Regions from separate parts of the Sphingomonas sp. 179-I 2A4 NHS genome, predicted to be linked through region 3. Evidence: predicted binding sites of a transcription regulator. Region 3 holds the regulator's gene; each other region holds the start of a gene.
The links. The regulator LexA, encoded in region 3, represses DNA repair genes until DNA is damaged. The targets are predictions, from matches to a motif close to GTTCCNCNCTTGTTCT.
Positions count from the first base shown of each region.

Region 1: radA (DNA repair protein RadA) is a predicted target of LexA. The motif match lies at 2,738-2,753, and genes of this name have one in related genera.
Region 2: recA (recombinase RecA) is a predicted target of LexA. The motif match lies at 2,273-2,288, and genes of this name have one in related genera.

Region 1 is NZ_JBIQFL010000009.1:4,226-14,379, forward strand. It holds gene ACH0CP_RS14370 (DUF4139 domain-containing protein) at 1-1,233, opposite strand, end outside; gene radA (DNA repair protein RadA) at 1,307-2,680, opposite strand; gene ACH0CP_RS14380 (hypothetical protein) at 2,840-3,223, shown strand; gene aat (leucyl/phenylalanyl-tRNA--protein transferase) at 3,292-4,026, shown strand; partial or broken gene ACH0CP_RS14390 (DUF2155 domain-containing protein) at 4,062-4,295, opposite strand; gene ACH0CP_RS14395 (NADH:ubiquinone oxidoreductase subunit NDUFA12) at 4,499-4,891, opposite strand; gene ACH0CP_RS14400 (hypothetical protein) at 5,039-5,308, shown strand; gene ACH0CP_RS14405 (DUF192 domain-containing protein) at 5,431-5,913, opposite strand; gene ACH0CP_RS14410 (cold-shock protein) at 5,915-6,487, opposite strand; gene ACH0CP_RS14415 (regulatory protein RecX) at 6,575-7,099, opposite strand; gene ACH0CP_RS14420 (fatty acyl-AMP ligase) at 7,209-8,942, shown strand; gene ACH0CP_RS14425 (glutathione S-transferase family protein) at 9,043-9,957, shown strand; gene ACH0CP_RS14430 (bifunctional diguanylate cyclase/phosphodiesterase) at 10,050-10,154, shown strand, end outside.
Region 2 is NZ_JBIQFL010000003.1:341,819-351,972, forward strand. It holds gene ACH0CP_RS07870 (uracil-DNA glycosylase family protein) at 1-246, shown strand, start outside; gene ACH0CP_RS07875 (lytic transglycosylase domain-containing protein) at 282-2,039, shown strand; gene recA (recombinase RecA) at 2,363-3,436, shown strand; gene ACH0CP_RS07885 (trans-aconitate 2-methyltransferase) at 3,728-4,573, shown strand; gene ACH0CP_RS07890 (glutathione S-transferase family protein) at 4,570-5,202, shown strand; gene ACH0CP_RS07895 (glycosyltransferase family 4 protein) at 5,193-6,206, opposite strand; gene ACH0CP_RS07900 (alpha-amylase family glycosyl hydrolase) at 6,206-7,801, opposite strand; gene rplA (50S ribosomal protein L1) at 7,924-8,616, opposite strand; gene rplK (50S ribosomal protein L11) at 8,621-9,052, opposite strand; gene putA (trifunctional transcriptional regulator/proline dehydrogenase/L-glutamate gamma-semialdehyde dehydrogenase) at 9,208-10,154, opposite strand, start outside.
Region 3 is NZ_JBIQFL010000004.1:101,539-111,692, reverse strand. It holds gene trpD (anthranilate phosphoribosyltransferase) at 1-124, shown strand, start outside; gene trpC (indole-3-glycerol phosphate synthase TrpC) at 121-900, shown strand; gene moaC (cyclic pyranopterin monophosphate synthase MoaC) at 906-1,373, shown strand; gene ACH0CP_RS09145 (molybdopterin molybdotransferase MoeA) at 1,460-2,644, shown strand; gene lexA (transcriptional repressor LexA) at 2,701-3,360, shown strand; partial or broken gene ACH0CP_RS09135 (ComEC/Rec2 family competence protein) at 3,944-5,476, opposite strand; gene gltX (glutamate--tRNA ligase) at 5,506-6,948, shown strand; gene ACH0CP_RS09125 (citrate synthase) at 6,952-8,232, shown strand; gene ACH0CP_RS09120 (hypothetical protein) at 8,234-8,434, shown strand; gene ACH0CP_RS09115 (acyl-CoA thioesterase II) at 8,467-9,279, opposite strand; gene ACH0CP_RS09110 (LysR family transcriptional regulator) at 9,352-10,154, opposite strand, start outside.

The DNA of each region.
Region 1 (10,154 bases), on a different contig from region 3:
CTCGGTGACGCGATAGCGAGCAACGCGGCGCCCTTCGTCGCCGTCGATCTCTTCCCGCTTCACCACCTCGGGGCGAACCTTCACGTCGAATGCCTCGCCGGTGACGAGTGCCAGCGAGGATCCCATCGGCGTATGGCCGATCGCACGCTCGCCAATGAACTGCGGCTGGCCGGCCGCATCGCGAATATAGAGCCGCACCGTCCCGGCGGGCAGCGCATCGCCCAGCCCACCGGTACGGGACGAGGAAAAGGCGAAGATGGTTGAGGCGCTTCCGGGCTCGCTCTGCGTGTGGAGGGCAGGGACGCGATACTCGTACGCCTTGCGTGCGGGAACGGCGGACACGTTGAGGAAGCTCACTTGCTTCTGCTGCTTGGCGGCGATCGTCGTGCGGTGTCCCAGCGGGTACAGATAGAAGTCCCCGAGCCGCCCGCGCGGTGCCGTCTCGGTACCAGCAGCGGTGCCAGGCGCGTAATTGCCGACGGCTGGAGCCCGCCGCGATGTATTGGCCGTTGGCGCCCCCGCCACCAGCACCGCATCGGCGTTCACCATCGGCGTGTCATTGCTGTTGCGCAGCGTCACCCAGCCCTGCACGTCAATCGTGCTCCTCGCCTCATCGAACAGTGCGACATAGTCTGCATTCCAGCCGAACCCGTTCGACAGGTAACTGAGCGTTGCCGGCCGTGTCCCGGCGCGGGCGGAATCGACCGTCACCGACAGCGTCGGCCGCGCGCGCAAGTTGGGCGGCAGGGAATCGAACACCACCCGCACGGGCAGGCCGTCGTCGCGCAGCACCTCGATCCGGTCGCCGATCCGCAGCACCACGCCGCCATTATTGGCCAGCACCGTCGCCCGCTCGCGCGTCTCCGCGCCAGTCGCGGGGTTCGTGCGCAGGATCGTGATCGTCTGGCCGACTGCCTTTTCCATCAGCGCCTGCGGGGAGAGCAGGTCGTAATCGAAATTCTGTTCGATGATCGTCACGCCATCGGTCGACAGCCGCACCGTTTCCGGCCGGATCCCATTCGACACGTCGGGGAAGTCCTGCCGGCTCACCCCCCTTGGAAGATTGAGCTGCCGCGTGTCCTGCACAAGCGCCAGGTTGTTGTTGTAGATGGTGACGGCCACGTCGCCCTGCGCGCTTCGCGCCGGCCCACCTCCCGGCGTAGGAGCCTGTGCCCAAACCTGCGTTGCCGCCGACGACGCGATCAGCGTCATCGCCATGCCCAACCGACGCATGCGACCTCTCCCCCGTTTCCTCAACAGCTTAGGGTTGCCTCCAGCCGGCGTCATCCCATGAAATGCGCTGCCGTCATCCACGGCCCAGCAAATGATCGACCAGCCGGCCCAGCGTCGGGAATCCCGCCAGTCGTAGCGCGGCTTTCTCACCCGTCGTCGATGCCGGCACCAGCGCCTGGCCGAAGCCAAGCTTCGCCGCTTCCTTCAGCCGGAGCGCGCCGTGCGCGACGCTTCGGACCTCGCCGGACAGAGCGACTTCGCCGAACGCCACCGCATCCGCCGGCACCGGCCGCTCCGACAGCGCGGACACCAGCGCCGCTGCCACCGCCATATCCGCCGCCGGATCCTGCACGCGATATCCACCCGCGACGTTCAGATAAACTTCCGCCGAGGAGAAGCTGAGCCCGCAGCGCGCTTCGAGCACGGCCAGGATCATCGCCAGCCGCCCGCTGTCCCAGCCGACCACCGCCCGCCGCGGCGTCGCCCCGCTCGCCAGCCGGACGACCAGCGCCTGGATCTCCACCAGCACCGGCCGCGTCCCTTCCAGCGCCGGGAACACCACCGCCCCCGTCACGCTCTCGTCGCGCTGCGTCAGGAACAGCGACGACGGGTTCGACACTTCGGTCAGCCCTTCGCTCTGCATCGCGAAGACGCCGATCTCGTCGGTGCCGCCGAAGCGGTTCTTGATCGCGCGCAGGATGCGATACTGGTGGCTGCGCTCGCCCTCGAAGCTCAGCACCGTATCCACCATATGTTCCAGCACGCGCGGGCCGGCGATCGTGCCATCCTTGGTGACATGGCCGACGAGCACGAGCGCCGTGCCGCGCTCCTTGGCAAAGCGGATCAGTTCCTGCGCGCTGGCCCGCACCTGGCTGACGGTGCCAGGCGCGCCCTCGATCAGATCTGAATGCATCGTCTGGATCGAATCGATCACCAGTAGGGCCGGCGGTCGCCCCGCTCCCAAAGTGGTCAGGATATCGCGCACCGACGTGGCGGAAGCGAGTCGCACCGGCGCCTCCCCCAGCCCCAGCCGCCGTGCGCGCAGCCGTACCTGGTCGGCCGCTTCCTCGCCGGAGACATAGGCGACGTCCGCCCCGCCCAGCGCCAGCCGCGCCGCTGCCTGCAGCAGCAGCGTCGATTTGCCGATCCCGGGATCGCCGCCGATCAGCGTCGCGCTTCCCTCGACGAAGCCGCCGCCCAGCGCCCGGTCGAGCTCCGCAATGCCGCTTGCCATGCGCGCCGGCAGCGGCACCTCGGCGTCCAGCGCCACCATCGTCAGTGCGCGCCCGCCCCCCTGCAGATTGTGCTTCGCCTGAAACGGCGTCACCACCGCCGGCGCTTCCTCGACCAGCGTGTTCCACTCCGAGCAGTCGACGCACTGTCCCTGCCACCTCGAGGCGACCGAACCGCACGATTGGCAGACATAGCGTTTCTGGAGCTTGGCCATCTTCATTCCTGCAGTGCGACACGCGCCGTGGGCGACTTATACTTTCGTATCAGGGTCGGAACAACAAGGGAACAGAAGCTTAATATTCTGCACTTTGATACAATATGTCCGGCAGTGATCTTGACGTAGATTGCTGCATGCGCGAAGCGGGCTGCCGCTATGAAGAGCCCCCTTTATTTCGCCGCCGCGGCGCTCCTCGCGCTCGCTGCCTGCAACTCCAAGTCGGACGCTCCCGAAGTGCTCGACACCAACCCGGATCCGATGGCGACCGAGCTTGCCAATGCGGGTGCGGTTGAGCTTCCCCCGGCGATCAAGGCCGAGAAGACGATGCGCTGCAAGGACAACAGCCTTGCCTATGTCACCTTCTTCCAGGGTGACAAGCAGGCGATCGTCCGCACCGAGAAGGACGGCACGCCCGTCACGCTGACCGCTGCGAACGCCGGCGATCCGCTGGTTGCCGACGGCGGCTGGAAGCTGACCGGCACGCCCGAGAACATCACGCTGGAGCAGCCGGGCAAGGGCTCGCAGACCTGCCGCTCGTAAGAGCAACGAATACGCCGCCGCTCCTCCCGGGATGCGGCGGCGCCGTTATGTGATATGGTGCCGGCCTGATGGCCCGCCACCGCCCACGCCAGTCGCTGGATCCCGCCACCGTCCTCAGCGCTTATGCTGTCGGCGTCTTCCCGATGGCGGATGCGCGCGACGCGCCCGGCGTCTATTGGGTCGAACCGCGGCAGCGCGCGATCCTGCCGCTCGACGGCTTCCATCTTTCCCGTTCGCTGCGCCGCACGCTGAAGTCGGAACGCTTCCGGCTGACCGCCGATACCGCGTTCGACGAGATCATCGCGATGTGCGCCGAAGCCGCCACCGATCGGCCCGAAACCTGGATCAACCACTCGATCGAACGCGTCTTCCGGCAGCTTCATATCGCCGGCTTCGCCCATTCGATCGAATGCTGGGAAGGCGACTCGCTGGTCGGGGGGCTTTATGGCCTGGCACTGGGGCGCGCCTTCTTCGGCGAATCGATGGTCAGCCGAACGACGGACGCGTCCAAGGCCGCGCTCGCGGCACTCGTTGCGCGGCTGCGGGTTGGCGGCTTCACCCTGCTCGATTGCCAGTTCATGACCGATCACCTCGCCTCGATGGGCGCGGTGGAGATCGAACGCGCGGATTACGTTGCGTTGCTGGGCGATGCGCTCTCGGAAGTGCTCGGTGCCGCAGCCGCGGGAGATTCCTGGGCCGTGGGTGCGGGCGATTTCCGGGCGGTGGATGGCGTTCCCAGCACTTCTGTCGCCGGCCCCTTGTCCGGGAAGGACATCGTGCAGCTCTTGGCCCAGACGTCGTAGATCGGGTGCTGGACGACGTTCAGCGCAGGACGCTCCTTGTAGAGCCATCCCGAAAACGCCCGCCGCCACTTCTCATCCGCACCGCGCACGTCCAGCTGCACGAACGCGCCGGTCAGCTGCTCCTGCTCCCACGGCGCGGTGCGCTCGCACGCACGCAGCCGGACGATCGTATCGCCGACGCGCAGCGCTTGACCCGGCTTCATCGTCAGATCGCGGCTGACGCCATTGCGCTTGTTGAGCAGGCCGACGACCGCCACGCGCTCCGCCATCGGCGTGCTGCCGGCGTCTACTGGCCCCGTATCTCCCTCGACCGTCACCACATCGGAAGGCACTTCGGCCTCCGCGGCATCCGGCACTTGCTGACTGGCGACTGGCGTCTGGCGCGTGTCATCGCCCAGCCAGCGCGCACCCTGCCACACGCCGACGCCGATCAACGCCGCGGCGGCAAGACCGCCGGCCGCGACCGCCGGCTTCACGCGTCGGGGCTCCACGCCTCGTAATCACCTGTGGCCGCCTGGCGATGGCCGCCCTTTTCCAGCGCGCCCGACGGGCGATAGGCCTCTGGCGTCCCGGTCATGTTCGGCTTGGCCGGCTTTTGCCACGGCCGCGGGCTCGGCAGCGCCTCGTCGGGCGCGCCGTCCACATGGTGGTGCAGCCAGCTGAACCATTCCGGCGGGACGCGGCTCGCATCGTTTGGACCGTTGTAGATCACCCAGCGCCGCGGGTTGCCGGCGGTATCCCGCCCGCCTTCCCAATAGACGTTGCCAAGCGCGTCCTCGCCGACGCGCGTCTTGCCGCGCAGGCCGAACCAGGTACCGATGGTGGCGCCGTTCCACCAGGTGAAGGGGTTGAGATTGATGCCCATGACGGCCCCGCGCTTAGCGGTTGGCGCTCGCCCCTTCAATGCCGTGCGGCAGTGCTTTCTCGGGTCGATGCGCCGCATGCCAGGGAACAAAGCCGGGGATTTGGCCATTGCTGCTGTTGATGAACCGAAACGAACAGGGGTAAACAGATGAAGAAGCTAGTTATTGGCGGTCTTGCTGCAGGTGTGATGTCGCTCGCGGCGTGCAATTCCAGCCCGCGCGAACAGGCTGCCGACAATATCGAAGCCAATGCCGAGGCCCGCGCCGACAATCTTGAGGATATGGCCGATAACGTCTCGTCGGACGTGGCCAGCGACGCGCTTGAGAACCAGGCGGATGCGGTTCGCGCAACGGGCGAGAATCAGGCGGACGACCTGCGCACCAACGATCCGGACACCAACCTGGCGAACGGGATCTAAATCACCCATTGGCGGACCGGCCCGGTCCGCCGGCCGTCAAACAGCAAGGGCGCCCAAGTTTGCTTGGGCGCCCTTTTTTTTGCGTATCCGCTACTCGTCGCCGCCAGCGGCGCTGGCGGATGCTACTTCCAGCTCACCTTGTCGCCTTCGCTGATGCCCAGTTCAGCCGATCGGCCGCCATTGATCTCCAGCACCGCCGCCACCGGCTCGCCCGACGGCACCTGCGCTTCTGAGAAGGGCACCGTATTCTCGGCGATGCGGGCGATCGTGCCATCCGCGCGAATGAAGATGATATCCAGCGGCGACGGCGTGTTCTTCATCCAGAAGCTTGCCTCGCGCGGCCCGCCGCCGTCTGCGGGATAAGGCGCGAACAGCATCCCGCCATCTTTCGGGATGTCGGTGCGGAACATCAGCCCGCGTTCCTGCTCCGCCGGGGTCCGCGCCATCTCCACCTTGAAGACGTGGCGGCCGGTCTGGCTCGTCACCGTAACGGTGGTCAGCGGCGCCTTCGCCGCCTCGTTGCCCGCCGATGCCGCCGCGTCCTGGCCGGTGCAGGCGGATACGCCGATCAGCAGCGCGATCGCTGCCAGACCATGGAACTTCATTTCAATCCTCCTGCGCGACGCTGACCGCCATCGGCCCCTTGCGCCCTTCGACGACGCGTGCGCGCAGCCGCTGGTCGGGCTCGACCGTCACGATGTCCCCGCGGCGCAGCGTTTCCATGTGAACGAAGATATCACCCGGCGTATCGTCTCGCACCAGGAAACCATAGCCTTTCAGGCGGTTGAACCATTTCACCGTCACCGGCTCCCAGTCTCCCGCCTCGCCGATCAGGCTAACGGGATCGACGCGGTTCGTCGTGCGCGGGGCGGGCTCGACGGCGGTGCTGAGGTCGAGCGACACGATTTCGCGCGCCTGGTAGCCGCGCTCGCGGCGCACCGCGATCGCTTCGATCCGCGATCCTTCCGGGATGCTGCGCCGCCCAAGCGGCTGCAACACCGAAAAGTGGATCAGAACGTCGCCGAACTCCGACTGGTCGGGCACAAGAAAGCCAAAGCCCCGCGTCACGTCGAACCACTTGAGCGTGCCGGATACGGCCACCCCCTCGTCCGCCGCTTGCGCGTCGACGTCGGCTGGCCCTTCGCGGTCGTCCGCGGCATCAAACGGCTGGCTGCGCATCTCTCTCTGCTTCCCCGTGCCGACGCTAGCACGGTTGACGCATCGCACAAACGTCTCGTTGCAAAACGGAGAAGTTGATCCGGCGCCTTATTGATCGGGCTCAAGTATATCGCCGGGTTCTGCCGTTACGATCCGCCGCGCCAGCGCGTAATTATGCCCGGCGCGGACCAGAGCGGCGATTTGCCGCTCGCGCGTGCGCTCGTCCGTCACCGCCGCGGCAAAGGGGCCGAAACGCCGCCGCCGGGCGAGCGCCAGCGCGCTGGTAAATGCCTGGTCGGCGCTTTCCTCGAGCGCGTCGGCGGCATCCTCCTCACCGACATGAGCCGCGCGTAGCGCCATCGATACACGGCGCGTGCCATAGCCACGCCGTGCCAGCGACCGCGCCTTGGCCTCAGCGAAGGCGTGATCGTCGACATAGCCAAGCTGCGCCATCCGATCTGCGATCTGTTGCGGGTCGGCGCTCGCACCGGTCCACCCCCGCTCGCGCACCTTGCGCGACAGATATGCCGCCAGCTTTCCTCTTGTCGTGGCAAATCGCTCGACGTACCGGAGCGCCAGCGCCTCCAGCGCAGCAGTATCGAGCGGGGGCGGCGGGCGGCGCGGCGTAGACATGCGCCTTGTTGTTGCCACACTGCCATCGGATTTTGAACGCGGCGACCGTTCACGGCTGGGGCCAAATGTCGGTGCATCCGTGCACCGCCCATGAGACTTGAGCAGACACATGACGACCGCGACCCTTTTGCCTACCCCGAGCAGCGATGCGCAGCCGCGCATCTTTTCCGAGTTCGAAACGCTTGGGCAGGCGCTGGATTATGCCGCCGGGGGCGAACGCGGGCTCAATTTCCATGATGCGCGCGGCACGCTGGTTCGGCCCTACCCCTTCCGCGAACTTCAGGCCGATGCGAAGGCCGCGGCCTATCGGCTGATCGCGGCCGGCATCGCGCCGGGGGACCGGGTTGCGTTGGTCGCGGAAACAAGCGCCGAATTCGCCGCACTCTTCTTCGGCACCGTTTATGCCGGCGCGTGGCCAGTGCCGCTGCCGCTGCCGACCTCGTTCGGCGGCAAGGAATCCTACATCGATCAACTGCGCGTCCAGCTGACGAGCTGCGATCCGAAGATGCTGATCTACCCGCCCGAACTGTCTGAGATGGCAGGCGCCGCCGCCGCCGCGGTCGGGACGCAGGGGATCGACTGGGCTGACCTGCTCTCGCGTGACGCGAATGCCGTGGACCTGCCGAAGGCATCGGGCGATGACATCGCCTATCTGCAATATTCCAGCGGCTCGACGCGCTTCCCGCACGGCGTCGCGATCACTCACCACGCGCTGCTCAACAACCTCGCGGCGCACGCCCATGGCATGGAGCTGATCGAGACCGATCGCTGCATCTCCTGGCTGCCCTGGTATCACGACATGGGGCTTGTCGGCTGCTTCCTGTCGCCGATCGCCAATCAGGTGTCGGTCGATTATCTGAAGACCGAGGATTTCGCCCGCCGTCCGCTGGCGTGGCTCGATCTCATCAGCCGCAATCCCGGCACGTCGATCAGCTATTCGCCGACCTTCGGCTACGACATCTGCGCCCGGCGCATGTCGAGCCAGACCAAGGCTGCCGACCGGTTCGATCTCTCCCGCTGGCGCCTCGCCGGCAATGGCGCGGACATGATCCGGCCGGACGTGATGCAGGGCTTCGTCGATGCCTTTGCCGATGCCGGCTTCCAGGCCAGCGCCTTCCTTCCCTCCTACGGCCTCGCGGAAGCAACGCTCGCCGTCTCGATCATGCCGCCGGGTGAGGGGATCCGCGTCGAGCTGGTCGAGGAGACGCAGCTCTCCGGCGTTCCCGCCGGCCAGGATCGCCCGCAGCGCTACCGTGCGATCGTCAATTGCGGCAAGCCGGTGAAGGACATGGCGGTCGAAATCCGCGAGGAAGACGGCACGCCGCTTCCCGAGCGCGCGATCGGCAAGGTCTGGTGCAGCGGGCCGTCGCTGATGGTGGGCTATTTCCGTGACGACGCAGCGACCGAGGCCTGCATGGCAGACGGCTGGTTGGATACCGGCGACATGGGATATCTGTCGGACGGCTACGTCTATATTGTCGGCCGCGCCAAGGACATGATCATCGTCAACGGCCGCAACCACTGGCCGCAGGACATCGAATGGGCCGTGGAGCAGCTCCCCGGCTTCAAGCAGGGCGACATTGCCGCCTTCGCGATCACCACGCCGGGCGGCGAGGAAACGCCCGCGGTGCTCGTCCAGTGCCGCACGTCCGACGATGCCGAGCGTAGCCGCCTGCGCAACGAGATTCGCGACCGCGTCCGTGCCGTCACCGGCATGAACTGCGTCATCGAACTGATCCCGCCGCGCACCTTGCCGCGCACCAGTTCGGGCAAGCTCAGCCGCGCCAAGGCCCGCAACCTGTACCTCTCGGGTGAGATCAAGCCCTACGCCGTTGCTGCCTGATCGCTGGGTTCGGTCGGCCAAAAGAAAACGATCGACTTAATCCTCGCACACGTTACCCCTTCCACCAACGCTGCCGCTGAGCAGCGCGCGTGGAGGGCTGATGACGACGATCCTGCTGCATCAATATGATAGCTCGCCCTTCTCGGAGAAGGTGCGGGTGTGCCTGGGCATCAAGAACCTCGCCTGGGCCGCGGTCGACCAGCCGGTCATCATGCCCAAGCCCGATCTGCTTGCCCTGACCGGCGGCTACCGCCGCATTCCGGTGATGCAGATCGGCGCGGACATCTATTGTGACAGCGTCCTGATCGTCCGCGAGTTGGAACGCCGCTTCCCCACGCCCACCCTGTTCCCGTCGGGCAGCCTTGGCATCGATCAGGCAACCGCACAGTGGACCGATCGCGCCTTCTTCCAGGCCGCCGTGACGGTGATATTCGGCGGCCTGGGCGATTCGGTGGACGAAGCCTTCAAGCGGGACCGCGAAAAGCTCAGCGGCCAGCCATTCAATCCCGCCGCGATGCGCGCCGCCGTGCCGCACATGGCGGATCAACTACGCAGCCACGCCGCCTTGGTCAGCGAACAGCTCGCGGACGGCCGCGCTTTCCTGTCGGGCGATCGCCCCGGCCTCCTCGACGCCAACGCTTACTACAACCTCTGGTTCGTCCGCTCCTTCCACGCTGCCGCAGCCGACGCGTTCGAGGATCTGCCCGGCCTCGGCGACTGGTATGATCGCGTGCGCGCCATCGGCCACGGCCAGCGCAGCAGCGCGACTCGCGAAGAGGCGATCGCCATCGCCCGCGATTCGAAGCCGGAAGCAGCCGAGGTCGCTGCCCGGGATGCCGCGCTCGCGGGAAGGGAAGTCACCGTCTCCGCCACCGATTACGGGCGCGAGCCGATCAGCGGTACGCTTGTTGGCTCGTCGCCGCACCACCTTGCCGTGCGCCACCGCGATTCGCGCACGGGCGAGGTCGTGATCCACGTTCCCCGCATTGGCTTCGCCCTGGCGCCCGCGACGTGATCGCTCCGGAGCGGCGCTAAAAGCCAGTATTGCTGCACTTTTTCGGACGACTGAAAGGATCCGTAAACCGTAGCGCGCTACCGGTTACATCTGTGACCTCCTCGCCAGAAGCAGTGCGCACGTCGCCCGTTCCGCTCCGCCTCCTGCTCGGCCTGGGCGAAGGCGACGATCCCATATTGTGGGGCCGGGTCCGCGCG
Region 2 (10,154 bases), on a different contig from region 3:
CATGTCGCGCTCGTTGCGCCGAAACGGCTTCTGGTGCTCGGTGATGCGGCGAGCCGTGCGATCCTGTCGGCGAACGTCATGGCAGCCAGTCATCATTTACAGGTACTTAACCACAGCAACGGGAAAACGACCGAAGCCATCGCGAGCTTCCACCCGCGCATGTTGGTGGAGCGGCCCGCGCTCAAGGCAGAGGCGTGGAGGAACCTGCAAATGCTGATCGCCGGGAAAACGGGGGAAACGAAGTGATCCGGAAGTTGCTGACCGCAGCATCGCTCGCCGCGATGACGCCGGTGCTGGCCTCGGCCGAGCCCGCGCGCGAGGCGTCGGCCAAGCCGGTGATCCCGAACCAGCTGACCGCGGAGCAGCGCACGCAATATCGCGCCGTCTTCACCGCGATCCGCGAAAGCCGCTGGCAGGATGCGCAGATCGGCCTCGATTCCATGGCGCCCGGGCCCTTGCACAATTACGCCCGCGCCGAGCTGTACACCGCCAAGGGCTCGCCCCGCGTCGAGCTTGAGCCGCTGGTGCGCCTCCTCACTGAAGCGCCGGAACTGCCGCAGGCGGAGGCGATCGCGCGCCTCGCCAAGATGCGCGGCGCGGAGGAGCTGCCTGCGCTCCCGGTCGCGCAGCGCCTCGTGTGGCAGAATGGCGCGCCCACCCGCGTTCGCGCCAAGGCGACGCGCAGCGATGCGATCGCCGCCGATCTTGCGCTGAAGATGCAGCCCTATGTGAAGGGCGACATGGGCCGCGAGGCCGAATCCCTGCTCGATTCCACCAGCGGGCTGACGCCGGAGGCGCAGACCGAATGGCAATCGCGCGTCGCATGGATCTATTTCCTCCAGGGGCTCGATGCCGATGCTCGTCGCGTCGGTGACAAGGCCTCGCGCGGGCAGGGCGATTGGGCCACTCACGGCCGCTGGACGTCGGCCCTCGCTGCCTGGCGCCAGAACGATTGCGCCGCCGCCGGTGAAGGCTTCGAGGCGGTCTCCGCCCGCGCCGGGGACACCGACATGCGCGCCGCCGGCCTCTACTGGGCAAGCCGCTCCGACATGGTCTGCGGCCGCCCGGACCGGATCGAGGCACGGCTCAAGAATGCCGCCCAATATGGCGAGACCTTCTACGGCCAGCTCGCCCGTCAGGCGCTCGGGATGCGCACCGCCGCGGTGAAGCCGCAGAAGGTGACCAGCGACTGGGCCAGCCTTGAGCGTCGCCCGAACATCCGCGTCGCCGCTGCCCTGATCGAGATCGGCGAGGAGGGCGCCGCCGACACCGTCATCCGCCAGCAGGCGAAGATCGGCCCGAAAGCCGAATTCGCCAGTCTCGTGCGTGTCACCGAGCAGATGAACCTGCCGGCAAGCGTCGTCTGGCTCGCGCACAATTGCCCGGAAGGGTTCGTCGCCACCGCCGATACGCGCTACCCGACGCCGAACTGGACGCCGGATACCGGGTGGCGCGTCGACAAGGCACTGGTGTACGCGCACACGCTGCAGGAATCGGGCTTCCGCAACAAGGTCGTCTCGCCCGCGGGCGCCTATGGCCTGATGCAGATCATGCCCGCCGCCGCGACCGATTACATGCGCGAGCGCGGCGTCACTGTCGACAAGACGGCGCTCACCCGACCCTCGACCAATATCGACATTGGCCAGCGCCATCTTGAGCGGCTTCGCGACATGGGGCTGACCCAGGGCCTGCTGCCCAAGGTGATCGCCGCCTATAATGCCGGACCCAAGCCGGTTGGCGAATGGAACTCGCTCGTTCGCGACAATGGCGATCCGCTGCTTTACATCGAGAGCATCCCTTATTGGGAGACCCGCGGCTATGTCGTGACGGTGCTGCGCAATTACTGGATGTACGAAGGCCAGACCGGCCGCGAGAACTCTGTCAGCCGCTCGGCACTCGCCCAGGGCATGTGGCCACGCTTCCCGGGCATGAAGGGCGAGCCCGCGATCCGCATGGCGGCGCGCGCCCCTGCGAACACCATCGCTTCCAACGCCACGGTGGCCCCGGCTTCCCGCACGACGCTCACGAGCGCGCAGTAAGAACGGGGCAGGGGCGCTGCCCGGCACGAGCCGCAGCGCCCGCCCGTTCGCGTCCACGGCTCCCGCGTCCTCGTTCGCATTCCCGTCCGTTCGGCCGGAGCAACGTCGAGGGGCGTGCGCCCATGCGCCATCTCGCCCATCGACCCGACTTGCCTCAGCCACACCCGCGCCGTCACCCTGGACTTGATCCGGGGTCCCGCTGCTGCCTTCCCACACCTATCGCAAATAACTTCGTTCGCCTCTTGTTCCGATGGAACAAACAAGATACACGAAGTTCACGCGTTGAACGGTTCGCGCGCTTGCTCTAGCGAAAGGGCTTCCCAATGGCCGCCAATCTCAAGGTGATCCCCAACAACATGGCAAGCGCGAACTCCGATCGTCAGAAGGCGCTGGACGCCGCCCTGGCGCAGATTGACCGCGCCTTCGGCAAGGGCTCGGCGATGAAGCTCGGCCAGAAGGAAACGATGAAGGTCGAGGTGGTCTCCACCGGCAGCCTCGGGCTCGACATCGCGCTTGGCGTCGGCGGTCTTCCCAAGGGCCGTATCGTCGAGATCTTCGGTCCGGAATCCTCGGGCAAGACGACGCTGGCGCTCCACGCCATCGCAGAGGCGCAGAAGGCAGGCGGCATGGCGGCCTTCGTCGATGCCGAGCACGCGCTCGATCCTGCTTATGCGAAGAAGCTGGGCGTCAACATCGACGAACTGATCGTCTCGCAGCCGGACACCGGTGAGCAGGCACTGGAGATCGTCGACACGCTCGTGCGCTCCAACGCGATCGACGTTCTCGTTGTCGATTCGGTCGCCGCGCTGGTGCCGCGCGCCGAGATCGAGGGCGAGATGGGCGACAGCCATGTCGGTCTCCAGGCTCGCCTGATGAGCCAGGCGCTGCGCAAGCTTACCGGCACGATCAGCCGGTCGAACTGTCTCGTCATCTTCATCAACCAGATCCGCATGAAGATCGGGGTGATGTACGGCTCGCCTGAAACGACGACCGGCGGCAACGCGCTGAAGTTCTACGCCTCGGTGCGTCTCGACGTGCGCCGCATCGGCTCGGTCAAGGATCGCGAGGAAGCGACCGGCAACCAGACGCGCGTGAAGGTCGTCAAGAACAAGGTCGCCCCGCCGTTCAAGCAGGTCGAGTTCGACATCATGTTCGGTGAAGGCATCTCGAAGCTCGGCGAGATGATCGATCTCGGTGTGAAGGCCGGGCTCGTCGAGAAGTCGGGTTCCTGGTTCAGCTATGATTCGATCCGCATCGGACAGGGCCGTGAGAATTCGAAGGGCTATTTGCGCGACAATCCCGAAGTCGCGGAGCGGCTGGAACGCCAGATCCGTGCGCGTCAGGAAGGCCTCGGCGAGGAACTGATGGCCGGCCAGACCGACGAGGATGACGTCTGATCAATCGTCAATTGCCGGCCGGCCATGTCCAGCGCCGCTGATCCAGCATCGACGAGGGGCCGGTACCGCAAGGTGCCGGCCCTTCGCACGTCGTGGGGAACTGCATCTGTTGGAGAAAAAAGCGCCAGCGCCTCAACTTCCTCAACATTCGCTCCAACACGCACAGTCATCGGTCTCGCGCACGCGTGCGAAAAAACGCGCCAGAGCCTCAACTTCCTCAACATTCGCGTTGCATGCAGGCGGTCGGCAATCTGCTACCATCCCCGCATCCGCGACGAAGAAGGAGCGCCGATGACCACTGCACCCGACTGGCAAGCACGCGTCGGTGACGTCTGGGCAGCCGAGTGGCGCCGTACCGATCGGAGCTTCGCCGATCTCGCCAGGCAGCTGGACGCGGCGATCCTTGCCGTCGCTCCCACGCAAGGCCGCGTGGCCGATCTTGGATGCGGCGCCGGGGCGACCAGTCTGTCCCTGGCCGCCGCAAGGCCGCAGCTCGACGTATATGGCGTCGACCTGTCAGCCCCGCTGATAGACGTCGCGCGCAGCCGCGCCGCCGAAGAAGGTTTGCCCAACCTATCCTTCGCTGTCGGTGCCGTTCCTGAGGCGCTTCAGGCGCATCAGCCCTTCGATCTCGCCGTGTCGCGCCACGGCGTCATGTTCTTCGACGATCCGATCGGCGCCTTCCGCGGGATCGCGGCTGCGTTGAAATCCCGCGCTCCGCTCGTGTTCTCCTGCTTCCGCTCCTCGCAGGAGAATGCATGGGCCTCACGAACGATCGCCGCGATCGGCGGTCGCCTTGATCCGCCCGGCGATTATGCGCCGGGCCCGTTCGCCTTCGCCGATCCCGCTGTGATCCGCCGCATCCTGACCGGCGCGGGCTTTGACGATCCGTCGATCGTCGCCGCCGATTATGCCTATCACGCCGGCGCCGGCCCCGATCCGGCAGCGGACGGCGCCAGCTTCTTCCAGCGCATCGGCCCGGTCTCCCGCACCATCGCCGAGGCATCCGATGCCGATCGTCCGGCGTTACTGTCCCGATTGCACGCCGTTCTGGCTGAGCAGGTGAGGGGGAATGCGCTCGACTTTCCCGCTGCCGCCTGGCTGGTCACGGCGCGCGTTAGCGGGAGAGGCCAATGATCATCGTCCACCACCTCGAGGATTCCCGGTCGCAGCGCGTGCTGTGGATGCTCGAGGAACTGGGCCTGCCCTACGAGATCAAGCGTTATGAGCGCGACAAGAAGACGATGCTCGCGCCGCCCGAGCTGAAGCAGGTCCATCCGCTCGGCAAGTCACCGGTGATCGAGGATACCGACGACGGCAATCGCGTGATCGCGGAGACCGGTGCAATCGTCGAGTATCTCGTGGACAAGGCCGATGGACGCCTCGGCGCACCGGCGAACCGCAAGGGCGCGCTCGAATATCGTTACTGGCTACATTATGCGGAAGGCTCGCTCATGCCGCCGCTGTTGCTGAAGCTCGTGCTCGGCCGGATTCCCCTGTTCGGCAAGGCGGCGCTCAAGCGGATTCAGCCGATGATCGACGTCCATCTCGATTTCGTCGAGGCGCACCTCGCCACGCGCCCATGGCTTACCGGTGATGCGATGACTGCCGCCGACGTGATGATGAGCTTCCCCCTGGAGGCCGCCCGCAGCCGTGCCGGCCTCGACGCGTCACGCCCCGCCACCATCGCCTGGCTCGACAAGGTTCACGCCCGTCCTGCCTTCCAGCAGGCGCTGCGCAAGGGCGGCCCCTACGCTTATGCCTGATCGAGGAGCCGTTCGTAGAGCTTGATGTAATCGTCCGCCATCCGCTCAACGCTGAACCGTTCGGCGACCCGGGCGCGGCAGGCGGCGCGATCGATCTCGCCGACCCGCTCGATCGCCGCCACCGCTTCCTCGACAGTGTCGACCAGGAACCCGGTGACGCCATGCTCGATCAGCTCGGGCATCGATCCGCGGTTAAACGCGATCACCGGCGTCCCGCACGCCATCGCCTCGACAACGGAAAGCCCGAACGGTTCGTCGAACCCGATCAGGTGGAGGAGAGCACGAGCCTGCCCCAACGCCCGGACCCGTTCCTCTCCACCCACCACGCCCCGGAAGACCACGCGATCATCATCGATATGCGGCGCAACCTCGCGCTGGTGATAGTCATGGTCCTGCACCAATCCCGCCATGATCAACCGCCGATCCGCACCCTTCGCCGCGGAAATTGCATCATGCGGCCCCTTGTCCGGGTGAATCCGCCCGAAGAACAACAGGTCCTCGCTTCCCGCAGGATCAAAGGCGAACTCATTCACCGGAATGCCGTGATGGATCGTAGCGGCATAGCTGAGCGACGGATGCCGATCCGCGTCGCTGATCGAGACGTAATGCACGTGATCGTCATAGCGCTGGTACACCGGCACGATCCGTTCGGAGGAAAAGCCGTGGATCGTCGTCAGCATCGGCGTGTCGATCAGCCGCGACCAGGCGAGCGGCATGAAATCGGCCTGGTTGTGGATGAGGTCGAAATCGCCCGCGCGCTCGATGCAATGCGCGATGTGCATCGCCTCCCACACCTTGGCGTCGAGGTGCGGTGGCTCCGAATAGCCGCGCGGGGCGACGCCCTCCAATTTGCCGGCGGTGCGCGAATTCTGCGTGGCGAAAAGCGTGACGTCGACGCCGCGCGCGACCAGTGCCTCGGTCAAGAGGCTGGTCACCAATTCCCACGGGCCATAGCCGGTCGGCGGCGTCGGCCAGGAGATCGACGACAACATGGCAATGCGCATCAGGCGAGTAGCTCCACGACATAGGCTTCATCGGCACCGACCGTGCCGTCGAATGTGGTCCGCGTGCCGGTCGCGACGATGATCCGGCCGGGGCGGGTGGCATCGGGCAGCGCCACGCCGCGCGGCGTGCTGCCGAGGTTGAGGACGACCAGCAGCCGCTCGTCGCCGTGGCGGCGTTCGTAGGCGAGCACGTCGGGTGCGGCCGCGTGCAGCGTCATGCTGCCCAAGGACAATGCGGGGCTGGCACGCCGCGCGGCAAGCAGGCGGCGGTAGAGCCATAGCATCGAGGCCGGGTCCGCCTCCTCCGCGGCGACGTTTCGGGTGCGCCAGTCCGGGTGGAGCGGGAGCCACGGCTCGGCGGTCGAGAAGCCGGCGTTGGGCGAGGCATCCCATGCCATTGGGGTGCGCGAGCGGTCGCGGCCGAGCCCCATGCCGGGCTGGCGCAGGTCCTGCGGGTCGCGGATCCGGTCGGGCGGGATGTCAACCGTGCCGATGCCAAGCTCGTCACCCTGATAGAGCGTCGGGGTACCGCGCAGCGTCAGCAGCAGCATGGCGGCGACGCGTGCCTGTGCCTCGCCGATGCGTGCAGCGATGCGCGGCGCGTCGTGGCTGCCGATTACCCAGTTCGGCCAGCCGTGGTCCGGAATGGCGGCGTCGTATTCCGCGATCAGCCGCGCGAGGGTGTCGCGATCCCACGGATTTTCGATCAGTTCGAAATTGAAGGGCAGGTGGACGCCGGGCTCGGCGGTGCTGCCATACCAACGCATCAGGCGATCGCGCGGCAGGAAGATCTCACCCACCAGCAGCGTCTCGCCGTACGTGTCGGCGAGCTGGCGCATCGCGCGGGTCAAGGTGTGCGCCTCGGGCTGGTCGGTGGAATTGTGCTGGAGGACGCGCAGCTTCTCGGCCTGTCCTTCGTGCCAGTCGGGGTTGGCCGGATTGTCGGGCAGCCCTTCCGCCTTCACGATGTGCCACAGAACGTCGATGCGGAAGCCGTCGACGCCGCGGTCGAGCCAGAAGCGCAGCACATCGGTCATCGCCGCCGCGACCTCAGGATTGCGCCAGTTGAGGTCGGCCTGCTCCTTCAGAAATGTGTGAAGGTAATATTGGCCGGTCGCGGGATCGAACTCCCACGCTGGCCCGCCCATGTCGCTGATCCAGTTATTGGGTGGGCCACCCTCCGGTGCGGGATCGCGCCAGATATACCAGTCGCGCCGCGGGTTTTCGCGGCTGGAGCGGCTTTCGACGAACCAGGGATGCTGGGTCGAGGAATGGTTGGGGACGAAATCGAGCAGCAGCTTCAGCCCGCGCGCATGGACCGCGGCAAGCAGGCGGTCGAAGGCGGCGAGGTCGCCGAACATTGGCTCTACGCCGGTGTAATCGGCGACGTCATAGCCGAAGTCGGCCATTGGCGAGGGAAAGATCGGCGAGAGCCAGATCGCGTCGACGCCGAGCGAGGCGATATGATCGAGATGCGCCTCGATCCCCGCGAGGTCGCCGATGCCGTCGCCATCGCTGTCCGCGAAGGAGCGCGGATAGACCTGATAGATGACGCCGCGCTTCCACCAGGGCGCAGCGGGGGTGCCCTCGCTCATGCGGTTCGTAACGCCCCGGCAATGGATGGGTTCACGCGGGCGATGCCGGCGGCGGCAGCGGGCAACAAAAAAGGCCGGGGTTACCCCCGGCCTTTTTCGTTACGCGAACTGGAAAGCCCGGATCAGGCCGAAGCGACTTCCGCCACGTCGACCTTGATGCCCGCACCCATGGTGCTGGAGATCGCGACCTTGCGGACGTACTTGCCCTTGGCGCCGGCCGGCTTGGCCTTGACCACCGCATCGACCAGCGCGTCGAAGTTCGCGCGCAGGTCCTCGGCCGGGAAGCTCGCCTTGCCGATGCCGGAGTGGATGATACCGGCCTTTTCGACGCGATACTCGACCTGGCCACCCTTGGCCGCCTTCACTGCCTCGGCGACGTTCATCGTCACGGTGCCGAGCTTCGGGTTCGGCATCAGGCCCTTCGGACCCAGGACCTTACCGAGACGGCCGACGATACCCATCATGTCCGGGGTTGCGATGCAGCGATCGAAGTCGATCTTGCCGCCCTGGATGGTTTCCATCAGGTCTTCCGCACCGACGACGTCGGCGCCGGCCTCGCGGGCCTCGTCAGCCTTCGCGCCGCGGGCGAACACGCCGACGCGAACGGTCTTGCCGGTGCCCTTGGGCAGCGTGACGACGCCGCGGACCATCTGGTCAGCGTGACGCGGATCGACGCCGAGGTTCAGCGCGACTTCGATCGTCTCGTCGAACTTGGAGGTCGCACCCGACTTGGCGAGCTGGATCGCCTCGTCAACGCCGTGCAGCTTCTCGCGGTCGATCGTGATCGCCTTCTGCTTCTTCGTGAGCTTCGCCATGTTCTTAGCCCTCCACAACCTGGAGGCCCATCGCGCGAGCGGAGCCTTCGATGATCTTCGTTGCTGCGTCGATGTCGTTCGCGTTCAGGTCCTTCATCTTGACCTGGGCGATTTCCGACAGCTGCGAGCGCTTGATGGTTCCCGCGCTGGTCTTGCCCGGCTCCTTCGAGCCCGACTTCAGGTTCAGCGCCTTCTTGATGAGGAAGGTCGCCGGCGGCGTCTTCGTCTCGAAGCTGAACGAGCGGTCGGCGTAGACGGTGATGACGGTGGGGAGGGGCGAACCCTTTTCCATGTCAGCGGTCTGCGCGTTGAACGCCTTGCAGAACTCCATGATGTTCACGCCGCGCTGACCCAGCGCCGGGCCGATCGGCGGCGACGGGTTTGCAGCGCCGGCAGGCACCTGCAGCTTGATATAGCCTGTGATTTTCTTCGCCATGTCACTCTCTTTAAGTTTAGCGGTCGTCGCGGGCGCGTTGCCGCACCCTCCCGCAAGCGTTCCAGCGATTTACCTGGAAGAGCGCGCGCATAGCGGGGTCGCGCGGGAAAATCCAGTCCCGTGCACGACCCGCGCTGCGCCGCCTGCGTGGCCGGTCAGGTCATCGCCATGAGGCTGGCATTGCCGCCCGCCGCGGTGGTGTTGATCGAGGTGGAAACCTCCTCGACCAGCCATTCGAGGCGATAGTCATTCGCCTGCGTCAGCACGATCGGGCCGTCGAGCGCGGCGAGTCGCTGCTGCAGGCCCTGCACACGCGCCGCGTCGCCCTCGATCAGCGCGCCGGCATAGGGACCATCGTTCGCCCAGTCGCTGGTCCAGCGGACGCGCGCCGCGATCGGCGCAGGCAGATCGGTGCGGAGCGCCGAGTCCACCACCAGATCGTTACCGGTGGCGAGCGCGGCGGCGAGCTGCGCCATCAGCCCGGCGCTGGTTTCCGGCAGCAGCAGGATGCGGCCGCGCGGGTGGAGGGCATAAAGGTTGCGCTCACCCACCGGGCCGTCGAGCTCCGCCTCGAGGCCGAGCGGGGAGGTGGCGGCGATGTCGCGGGCGTGCGCGGCGCCTGCGGTGTCGCCGTGCTGTTCGAGCCAGAGTGCGAGGTCGCGGGTGGCCGCATCCGTGGCGGTCGAGGTGCCCGCGGGCGCCTCGATCGCGCCTCGCACCAGGCGGCCGAGATAAAGCGGTCCGCCCGCCTTGGGCCCGGTGCCCGACAGACCGCGCCCACCAAAGGGCTGAACGCCGACGATCGCGCCGATGACGTTGCGGTTGATGTAGAGATTGCCTGCCTTCACCCGCGCGGTGACATGGGCGATCGTCTCGTCGAGGCGGGTGTGGAGGCCAAAGGTCAGGCCGTAGCCGGTGGCGTTGATGCGATCGATCAGCGCGTCGAGCCCGCTGCGCTTGTAGCGGATGACGTGGAGCACCGGGCCGAACACCTCGCGCTCCAGCTCGGCGATGTCGGGCAGCTCGACGATCGTGGGGGCGACGAAGGTGCCGTTGGCGGTCGCTTCGCCGAGCGGGAGCGAATCTACCTTGTGCCCGCGAT
Region 3 (10,154 bases):
CAACGCCGCCACCGCGCTCGCGCTGGTCGGCGAGCCGATGGAAAGCGGCGCTTCCCGCGCAGCCGAGGCGATCGACAGCGGCGCCGCACGTGACCTGCTCGATCGCTGGATCGCCTGGGCATGACCATTCTGGACCGGATCCTCGCCACCAAGCACGAGGAAGTCGCCGCCCGCCGTGCGCAGCGCTCGATCACCGATCTCGACGCCCTCGCCGCCGCGCAGAGCGCGCCCCGCGGCTTCAAGGCAGCGCTGGACAACACGCCGGCGACCTACGGCCTCATTGCTGAGATCAAGAAGGCGAGCCCCTCCAAGGGTCTGATCCGCGCCGATTTCGATCCGCCCGCGCACGCCCGCGCATATGCCGCCGGTGGTGCCACCTGCCTCTCGATCCTCACCGATCACCAATATTTCCAGGGGCATGAGGATTATCTGATCGCCGCGCGCGCAGCGTGTGACCTGCCGGTGATCCGCAAGGATTTCCTGGTCGATCCGTGGCAGGTGGCCGAGGCTCATGCGATCGGCGCCGACGCGATCCTCATCATCATGTCCGCGCTCGACGATGTCGCCGCGGCCGAGATCGAGGCCGCCGCGTTCGAACGCGGCATGGACGTGCTGGTCGAAGTGCATGACGCAGACGAGCTCGAACGCGCGCTCAGCCTCAAGTCGCGGCTGATCGGCGTCAACAACCGAAACCTGCGCGATTTCTCGGTCAGCTTCGAACGCACCTATGAACTCGTCGGTCAGGCGCCGGCAGGCTGCACCTTCGTCGCCGAAAGCGGCCTCAACACCCGCGCCGATCTCGATGCGATGGCGGAGCATGGTGTGCGCTGCTTCCTGATCGGCGAGTCGCTGATGCGGCAGGACGATGTCGCCGCCGCCACCCGCGCGCTGGTCGGCTAACGGCGATGAGCGGCCTCACCCATCTCGATGACGCCGGCGCCGCGCGGATGGTCGATGTCGGCGGCAAGAGCGAGACCGTGCGTGAGGCGGTGGCCGAGGGTCGCATCATCATGTCGGCCGAGGCAGCACAGGCGATCGCCGACGGTGCCGTGGCCAAGGGCGACGTGCTTGCCGTTGCCCGCGTGGCCGGCATCATGGCCGCGAAGCGCACCAGCGAGTTGATCCCGCTCTGCCATCCGCTGCCGCTCACCAAGGTCTCGATCGATCTCACCGTCCAGCCGGAGGGGGTCGTCGCCACCGCAACCGTGGCCACGGCCGGGCGCACCGGCGTGGAGATGGAGGCGCTCACAGCCGTCTCCACGGCGCTCCTCACCGTCTACGACATGGCGAAGGCGCTCGATAAGCGGATGACGATCGAGGGCATCCGGCTGCTGCGCAAGACGGGCGGGAAGTCGGGCGACTTCACCGCCTGATCCCGCCTCGCCCCCGGCTCGGCCTTAGCGCCCAGCGGGCAACGAACACCCTGTCGCCGCCTCCCGTAATCTGCCACTCCCGCACCATGAGCGAATTGCTTCCCGTGGCCGAAGCGCAAGCGCGTCTGCTCGCCAGCGTCACCCCCGTCTCGATCGAGACGCTGCCGATCACCCGGGCAATCGGCCGCTGGGCTGCGGCCCCGCTGGTGGCGCAGCGCACCCAGCCCGCACGCGATCTGTCCGCGATGGATGGCTATGCACTGCGCTTCGCCGATCTCCCGGGCCCGTGGCGCGTGATCGGTGAAAGTGCCGCCGGCCGCCCGTTCGAGGGCAAGGTGGCGGTGGGCGAAGCGGTGCGCATCTTCACCGGTGCGGCACTGCCGGACGGCGCCGACACGGTCATGGTGCAGGAAGAGGCAGCGCGGGACGGCGACCAGCTGATGCTCGATGGCGAAGGGCCGCTTAAGCTCGGCGGCAACGTCCGCCGTCGCGGCCTCGATTTCACGCAAGGCGACACCTTGGCGGCGGCGGGCGAACGCCTCGTCCCTGCGCGCCTCGCCGTCGCTGCGACCGGCGGTGTCGGTGACGTCGCGGTGCATCGCCGCGTGCGGGTGGCCATTGCCGCGACGGGCGACGAGCTGGTCGATCCCGGCACTGCTGCCCGCGCCGATGCCCTTCCCGAATCCAATCGCCTGCTGATCCGCGCTTTGCTCGCCGATCTGCCGGCGGACATTATCGACCTCGGCATTCTCCCCGATCGACTGGACGTGCTCACCGACGCCTTCGCCTCCGTCGACGCGGACCTGCTCGTCACCACCGGCGGTGCCTCGGTCGGCGATCACGATCTGGTGCGCCCGGCCCTGATCGCAGCTGGGGCCAGCATCGACTTCTGGCGCGTAGCGCTTCGCCCCGGCAAGCCGCTGATGGCCGGCCGCCGCGGCGCCATGGCGGTACTTGGCCTGCCGGGCAATCCGGTCTCCGCCTTCGTCACCGCGCTACTGTTCGTGAAGCCGCTGATCGCGCGCCTCGCGGGCGCCGCGCAGCCGCTGCCGCTCACCACCCGCGCCACGCTTGGCGAAGCGCTGCCGCCGAACGGCCCGCGCACCGATTACATGCGCGCCGCGCTGGTCGATGGCGAGGCATTCGTCGCCGCCATCCAGGACAGTTCCATGCTGCTCACGCTTGCCCGGGCCGGCTGCCTGATCGTCCGCCCACCGCACGATCCGGCGCGGGAACGCGGCGACTCGGCAGAAATCCTGATGATCGCTTGACGCATTGAGGAACGTTCCATAAAGGTTCTTCGTCTGTTCGCGGCGGAGGCGATGCGATGCTTACGAAAAAGCAGCACGAGCTGATCTGTTTCATCAACGACCGGCTGGTCGACACCGGCGTGTCGCCCTCGTTCGAGGAAATGAAGGAGGCGCTCGACCTCAAGTCGAAGTCCGGCGTCCACCGCCTGATCTCGGCGCTGGAGGAACGCGGCTTCCTACGTCGCCTGCCGAACCGTGCGCGCGCGCTCGAAGTGCTCAAGATGCCCGAGCGTCTGGACGCGAAGAAGGCGCCCGCACCGGCCGCCCGGCCCGCCGTGCCCGAACCCGCCAACGACGTCATCGAAGTGCCGCTGCACGGCCGCATTGCCGCCGGTGTGCCGATCGAGGCGATGGAGGGTGCGTCCTCGCTCCCCGTCCCCGCTGCGCTGCTTGGCTCGGGTGAGCATTTCGCGCTCGAGGTCGCTGGTGACTCGATGGTCGAGGCCGGCATTCTCGACGGCGATTTCGCGCTGATCCGCAAGCAGGACGTGGCCCGCGACGGCGAGATCGTGGTTGCGCTGATCGAGGACAGCGAAGCGACGCTTAAATATTTCCGTCGCGAGGGGGCGATGATCCGGCTCGATCCGGCGAACCGCGCTTATGATCCGCAGCGCTACGCCCCGGCGCAGGTGCGCGTGCAGGGTAAGCTCGCGGGAATCCTTCGCCGCTATTCCTGATCGCCGCCATCACCCAGGGGTGCGTGTCTCCGGGCCGTTGAACCGTCATGACACTCCCGGTCGCCAGCGTGACGGCGACCCCGCCGGTTTTCGCCAGCGTCTCGCGATCTAGGCGTAGCCAGCGCGGCTGGCACCGCCGCGGCAGCCGACGCTCGCTGATCACCACGTCCGCGGCCAGGCACGCCTCGATCAGTTCGCCCGCCGGCACTAGGTACGCGCTCCGCGTCGCAAGGATGCGCCAGCTGCGCTCACCCGCGGCCAGGTCGACGCGGCAAAGGTCGCGGCTGCACTGCGCAGCTGACTGTTCGGACAGCAGCACCGGCTCCACGTCGCTGCCGCCATTCTCCGCCAGCATGTCGCGCGCATAATCGCCCGCGCGATCACGCAGCAGCGCGACCCGGCCGTCCGGCAACCGGATCCCGACGTGCCGTCCGTCCCCCGTTACCAACAGGTCCGGCGCGGGCACCATCAGCGCCCATAGCGCACCGATCGCCACCGGTATCGCGCCAATCCGGCGCATGTTCGTCCGCCACAGTGCCAGCCACAATCCGCCCGCGACCATCAATCCAAAGGCGCCGCGCGGCATGGCGGGCAAGGCAGCGACCGCGCCCGGCGCCTCCGCCGTCACCCGCGCAAGTCCCAGCAGCAGCGCCAGCGCCTGCCCCGCCAGCCACCATACCGGCCCGCCAAGCCCCACACCGTCCAGCGCCAGCGCCATTGCCTCCAGTGGCATCACCACGAACGTCGTCAGCGGGATTGCGACGATATTGGCCAGCGCGCCGTAGATCCCCGCCTTGTGGAAATGGAACACCGCGATCGGCATCAGCGCGATCTCCACCGCGATGCCCGTCAGCAGCAGGGATCCCCCGCCGCGCAGCATCCGCGCCGCCCAGCCTTCCTCGCGCGGGCCGAACCACTGCCGCACCCGCGGATGCTCGGCGAGCGCGATGATCGCCGTGACCGCCGCGAACGACAGCTGGAAGCTTGGCCCGGCGAGCGACTCGGGCCACAGCAGAAGCACCACCACCGCGCCTGTCGCCACCAGCCGCAACGTCAGCGCCTCGCGCCCCAGCGCCATCGCGGCGAGCACCAGCAGCGCGGCGATGCAGCTTCGGATCGTCGGCACCTCGCTCCCCGTCAGCAAGGTGTAGCCGACCGCCGCCCCGGCCGCGACGGCGGCCGCGATCAGCGGCACCCGGCCTGTCAGCGCCAACCGCATGTTGAGCGCCAGCAGCCGCATCGCGATCACCATGGTGAGCCCCACCACCGCGGTGATGTGCAGTCCGCTCACCGACAACAGGTGCGCGAGGCCCGAGCGGCGCATCGCTTCCTGATCCTCCGCCGCGATGCCGCCGGTATCCCCCGTCGCCAGCGCCGCCGCGATCCCGCCAGCGCTCCCCTCCAGCCGCGCCTGGATGTGCCGTGACAGCCGCGCGCGCAGCGGCTCGGCCGTGTCGCCGGCGCTCAGTATCCGCGGTGGGCCCAGCGCCCGCCCGGTCGCGCCGATAGAATCGAACCACGCGACCCGCGCAAAGTCATAGGCGCCCGGCACCGCGGGCGGCGGTGGCGGCATCAGCCGCGCCCTCACGGCAATGATCGCGCCGGGCACCAGCCCGGCCGGCACATCCTTCTCCGCCACGTTCAGCCGGATCCGCGCCGGCCGCGTCGCCGGTGCGCCCTCGCCCAACTTCAGGTCGCCAAGCTGCAGCCGCACCAGCGCGCGTGCCGGTATCCGCTGCACCCGCGCCACCCGCGCCGTCAGCGCGACGATCGCCGGCCGCGTCAGCACCGGCGCAGCGGCCCGTTCTGCCCGGAACCAGACGAGCGCCAGCCCCAGCGCCATCATCATGCTGCCGATCGCGACCGCCCGGGCGGCACGCCCGCCCCGCCCCAAGGCCAGCGCGACGCACGCAAGCGACGCGCAGCCGAGCAGCACCGCCTGCCACGCGCCCCGATCCGGCAACACGAACCACGCCGCCACGCCAGCGCCAAGCGCCACCGGCAGCCACAGGGCGAGCTGGTCGCGCTCCGCCTCCAGCCAAGCCTCCACCCGCGCCCGCGCGGTTTGAAGCGTCGGAAGCTGCGTGCTAGGGGGCTGCGCGGCCGTTGTCGCCATCTCGAATTCCAGCCTGGGAGCTAGCGCGCTTGAGCGCAACTACAGAAGCCCGCGAGCGCGGTGTCGTCACCCGCTTCGCCCCGTCGCCGACGGGATTTCTCCACCTCGGCGGCGCGCGCACTGCGCTGTTCAACCTGCTCTTCGCGCGCCACCACGGCGGCAAGTTCCTGCTAAGGATCGAGGACACCGATCGCGCGCGGTCCACGCAGCCGGCGATCGACGCGATCCTGTCCGGCATGCGCTGGCTCGAGCTCGATTGGGATGGCGAGGAAGTCTACCAGTCGAGTCGCGCCGATCGTCACGTCGAAGTGGCCGAGGCGATGATCGCCGCCGGCGCCGCCTATCGCTGCTACATGACGCCCGAGGAGATCGACGCGATGCGCGCCGAGGCCCAGGCGAAGAAGCAGCCGCTGCGCATCCGCTCGCCGTGGCGTGACAAGACCAATGACGATCCCAACGCCTCCTATGTCGTCCGCCTGAAGGCGCCGACCGAGGGCGCGACCACGATCGAGGATCGCGTTCAGGGCCCGATCACCGTCCAGAATGCCGAGCTCGACGATCTCGTCCTGCTGCGGTCGGATGGGACGCCGACTTACATGCTCGCGGTGGTGGTCGACGATCACGACATGGGCGTCACGCACGTCATCCGCGGCGACGATCATATCAACAACGCCTTCCGCCAGCTCCCGATCATCCGCGCGATGGATGCGATCGAGGGCAATTGGCCCGATCCGATCTACGCCCATATCCCGCTGATCCACGGCGCGGACGGCGCGAAGCTGTCGAAGCGGCACGGCGCGGTCGGGATCGAGGCCTATCGCGACGAGCTCGGCATCCTTCCGGAGGCGCTCGACAATTACCTCCTCCGCCTCGGCTGGGGCTATGGCGACAATGAAATCATCAGCCGCGAACAGGCGATCGAGTGGTTCGATCTGTCGGGCGTCGGCAAGTCACCGTCGCGCTTCGATCTGAAGAAGCTCGAGAACCTCAACGGCCATTACATCCGCGCCGCGGACGATGCGCGGCTCGCCGGTCTCGTGTCTGATCGCCTCGAGCTCGCCGAGGACGACGGGCGCCGCGCCACGATCGCCGCGGCGATGCCCGCGCTGAAGCCGCGCGCGGCGAACCTCAACGAACTGGCCGATGGCGCGCGCTTCCTGCTTGTCACTCGTCCGCTGCCGATTGCGGCCGATGCGGAACCGCTTCTGGCCGGCGATGCACCGGCCACACTCGCGAAGGTGCATGCTGCGCTTGACGCGGTGCACAAGTGGGATACGGAGACGCTCGAAAACGCGGTGCGGCAGGTTGCCGAGGCGCTGGGCTTGAAGCTCGGCCAGGTGGCTCAGCCGCTCCGTGCCGCACTCACCGGCCGCCGCACCTCGCCGGGGATCTTCGACGTGCTCGTCCTGCTCGGGCGCGACGAAAGCCTCGCCCGGATCGCAGATCAGATGGCCGCCCAGGGGAAGGACTGACCAATGACCGACGCCAAGCTAACGCTCGCCGACAAGGAGTTCGGCTATCCGGTATTATCCGGTTCGGTTGGCCCGGACGTGGTCGACATTCGCAAGATGTACGGCCAGACCGGCGCGTTCACCTACGATCCCGGCTTCACCTCGACCGCGTCGTGCCAGTCGAAGCTGACCTATATCGATGGTGACGAAGGCGTGCTGCTTCACCGCGGCTATGCCATCGGTGAACTTGCCGAACAGTCGAGCTTCATGGAGGTCGCGTACCTCCTGCTGAACGGCGAGCTGCCCAAGGCGGACGAGCTCAGCAAGTTCGAGACGACGATCACCCGCCACACCATGCTGCACGAGCAGCTCGCCACCTTCTATCGCGGCTTCCGCCGTGACGCGCACCCGATGGCGATCATGTGCGGCGTGGTCGGCGCGCTTTCGGCCTTCTACCACGATTCGACCGACATCCACGATCCGACGCAGCGCATGATCGCCTCGCATCGCCTGATCGCCAAGATGCCGACGATCGCGGCCATGGCGTACAAGTACAGCGTCGGTCAGCCGTTCCTGTATCCGGACAATTCGCTGTCCTACACCGGCAACTTCCTGCGCATGACGTTCGGCGTCCCGGCCGAGCAGTATGAAGTTCACCCGGCGGTCGAAAAGGCCATGGACCGGATCTTCATCCTCCATGCCGATCACGAGCAGAATGCGTCGACCTCGACGGTGCGCCTCGCCGGTTCGTCGGGCGCGAACCCGTTCGCCTGCATCGCGGCCGGCATCGCCTGCCTGTGGGGCCCGGCACATGGCGGCGCGAACGAAGCGGCGCTCAACATGCTGCAGGAAATCGGCACGCCCGATCGCATCCCGGAATTCATCAACCGCGCGAAGGACAAGAACGATCCGTTCCGCCTGATGGGCTTCGGCCACCGCGTGTACAAGAATTACGATCCGCGCGCGACGGTCATGCAGAAGACGGTGCGCGAAGTGTTCGACGCGCTGAAGGTCAACGATCCGCTGTTCGAAACCGCGCTGCGGCTCGAAGAACTGGCGCTCAACGATGATTACTTCATCGAGAAGAAGCTGTTCCCGAACGTGGACTTCTACTCGGGCGTCATCCTCTCGGCGATCGGCTTCCCGACGTCGATGTTCACCGCGCTCTTCGCCCTTGCACGCACCGTCGGCTGGGTCGCCCAGTGGAACGAGATGATCACCGATCCGGATCAGAAGATCGGCCGTCCGCGTCAGCTGTACACCGGCCCGACGGCCCGCCCGTACGTTCCGGTCGGCCAGCGCTGACATGCGGCGCCTGCGCCCCGCGCTCACCGCGCTGGGCGCAGCGCTGTTTCTGCTTGGCCTGCTCTGGATCGGCCAGGGGCTGGGCTATGTAAACTGGCCCCGATCGAGCTTCATGATCGATCAGCGGCCTTGGGCCGATCGCGGCGCCGGCGTGGCGGTTGCGGGATTGCTGATGATCCTCGCCGCCCGTCGCCTGCGCTGACTTTTCCTTCCTGGGCCTTCGCCCGCCGGCGCTTACGCCGGGTCCATGAAGCGCAGGATGGCGGATTGGCTTCCGCTAGCGATCATCGTCCCATCCTCGGCGAACATGTGGATCGCACCGTGCCCGAAGCCGCGGGCCGCGGCGCTGATCCGCACGTCGCACAGCACCCATTCGGTCGGCACGATCTTCGCGATGCGCATCGTGTTGTCGAGGCTGTTTCCACCGCCGCGCCGGCCGAACGCGGTGGATAGGCCGGACGGCACGAAATCGGCAAAGATCGCCAGCATGCTCGCGTCGATCGGCTCGCCCGTCTTGCTGCGCATCCACAGCACCATCCGCCCGTCCTCCGATGGCGTGCCATCGAGCGCGCGTGCACCGAACTTGTCCGGCGCCATCCGCACGTCCAGCCGGTCCATCAGGGTTGCGTCCTGCACCGGCCACAGCGGCCGCGCCTTGCATTCACCGGGCGGGGGCATCTCGGGCGGGGTGATCCATTGGCCGGAGGGCATGCCTTCGCGGTTCCCCAGCGCCGCATTCACCGTCAGGATCAGCTTGCCGGCATCCGTCGCCACCACGCGCACTTGGCTGATGTTCTTGCCCGCGGACAGCACCTCTACCGCCAGATCCAGCGTGTCGCCGATCCGCGCATAGGAAATGAACTGCGCGCTTGACCAGATCACGTCGCGCCCCGTCGCCCGCTCCGCGGCGATCGTTGCCGCGCCAAGGCCGACGCCACCGAACATGAACACATTACCCGGCGGGCCGACACAGATGCGGTCGGTTATTCGCAGCCGGAAGATGGACGGATCCGACGTATTCTCCACGTCGAGGAAAGAAGAAGTCATTCAGGCTCGTTTCCATGGCGCAACGGCCCTGTCCAGTCGCGATCCACAACTTGGTGGCCGCTCGCGTACGACTTAGACGATGCACCACCCCACTTCGGGCGCCAGCGCCACCATCTCCTCACGCACCAATGCGACCAGCCGTTGAAGCGGCAGTCCCCCCGGCCTGCGTGCCGCCGTCGCGATGAGCAGTTGCCGCGCCACGCCGCCGGCAAGCGGCCATGTCGTGAGCCGCGACGCATGCGCGTCGCGCGCGACCGCGGCTGCCGGCAGGATCGTCAGCGCCAGTCCCTCTGCGACCAGCTCGATGATCGCGCCCAGCGAATCGATCTCGAACTGGACCGGCAGATGCACCCCTGCCTCTCGCGCATGGCGGGCGACGAGCTGGCGAAGCGAATGGTGGATGCTGGGCAGCACCAGCGGGTGCGTCGCCAGATCCGCGATTGCGGGCGTGGCATCGGCGGCGAGTTGCGGGTCCGCGCGCGCGCCCACTACCACCAGGTCCTCCTCCGCCACGCGTTCCGCCACCACCGGGCCGATGCCGGGATTGTCGTACAGGATCGCCAGATCGATCCGCCCGGCCTGAAGCGCCTCCAGCGTGGTGCCGCTGAACCCCTCGACGATGCGCAGCGACAGGCCAGGATAGCGCGCGGCCACTGCGCGGGTCAGCGGCACCGCCAGCACGCGGCCCACCGTCGGCGGCATGCCGATCACCGCTTCCCCCGCCGTCGCCCCGGCCAGGCTGCGCACTTCGTCCCGCAGCCGCTCGCTCTCGGCCAGCAGACGACGTGCCCCTTCCAGCAGATGGCGCCCGGCATGCGTCGGGGTGACGCCGCGGCCGGTGCGATGGAGCAGTTCCAGACCCATCTCCTGCTCAA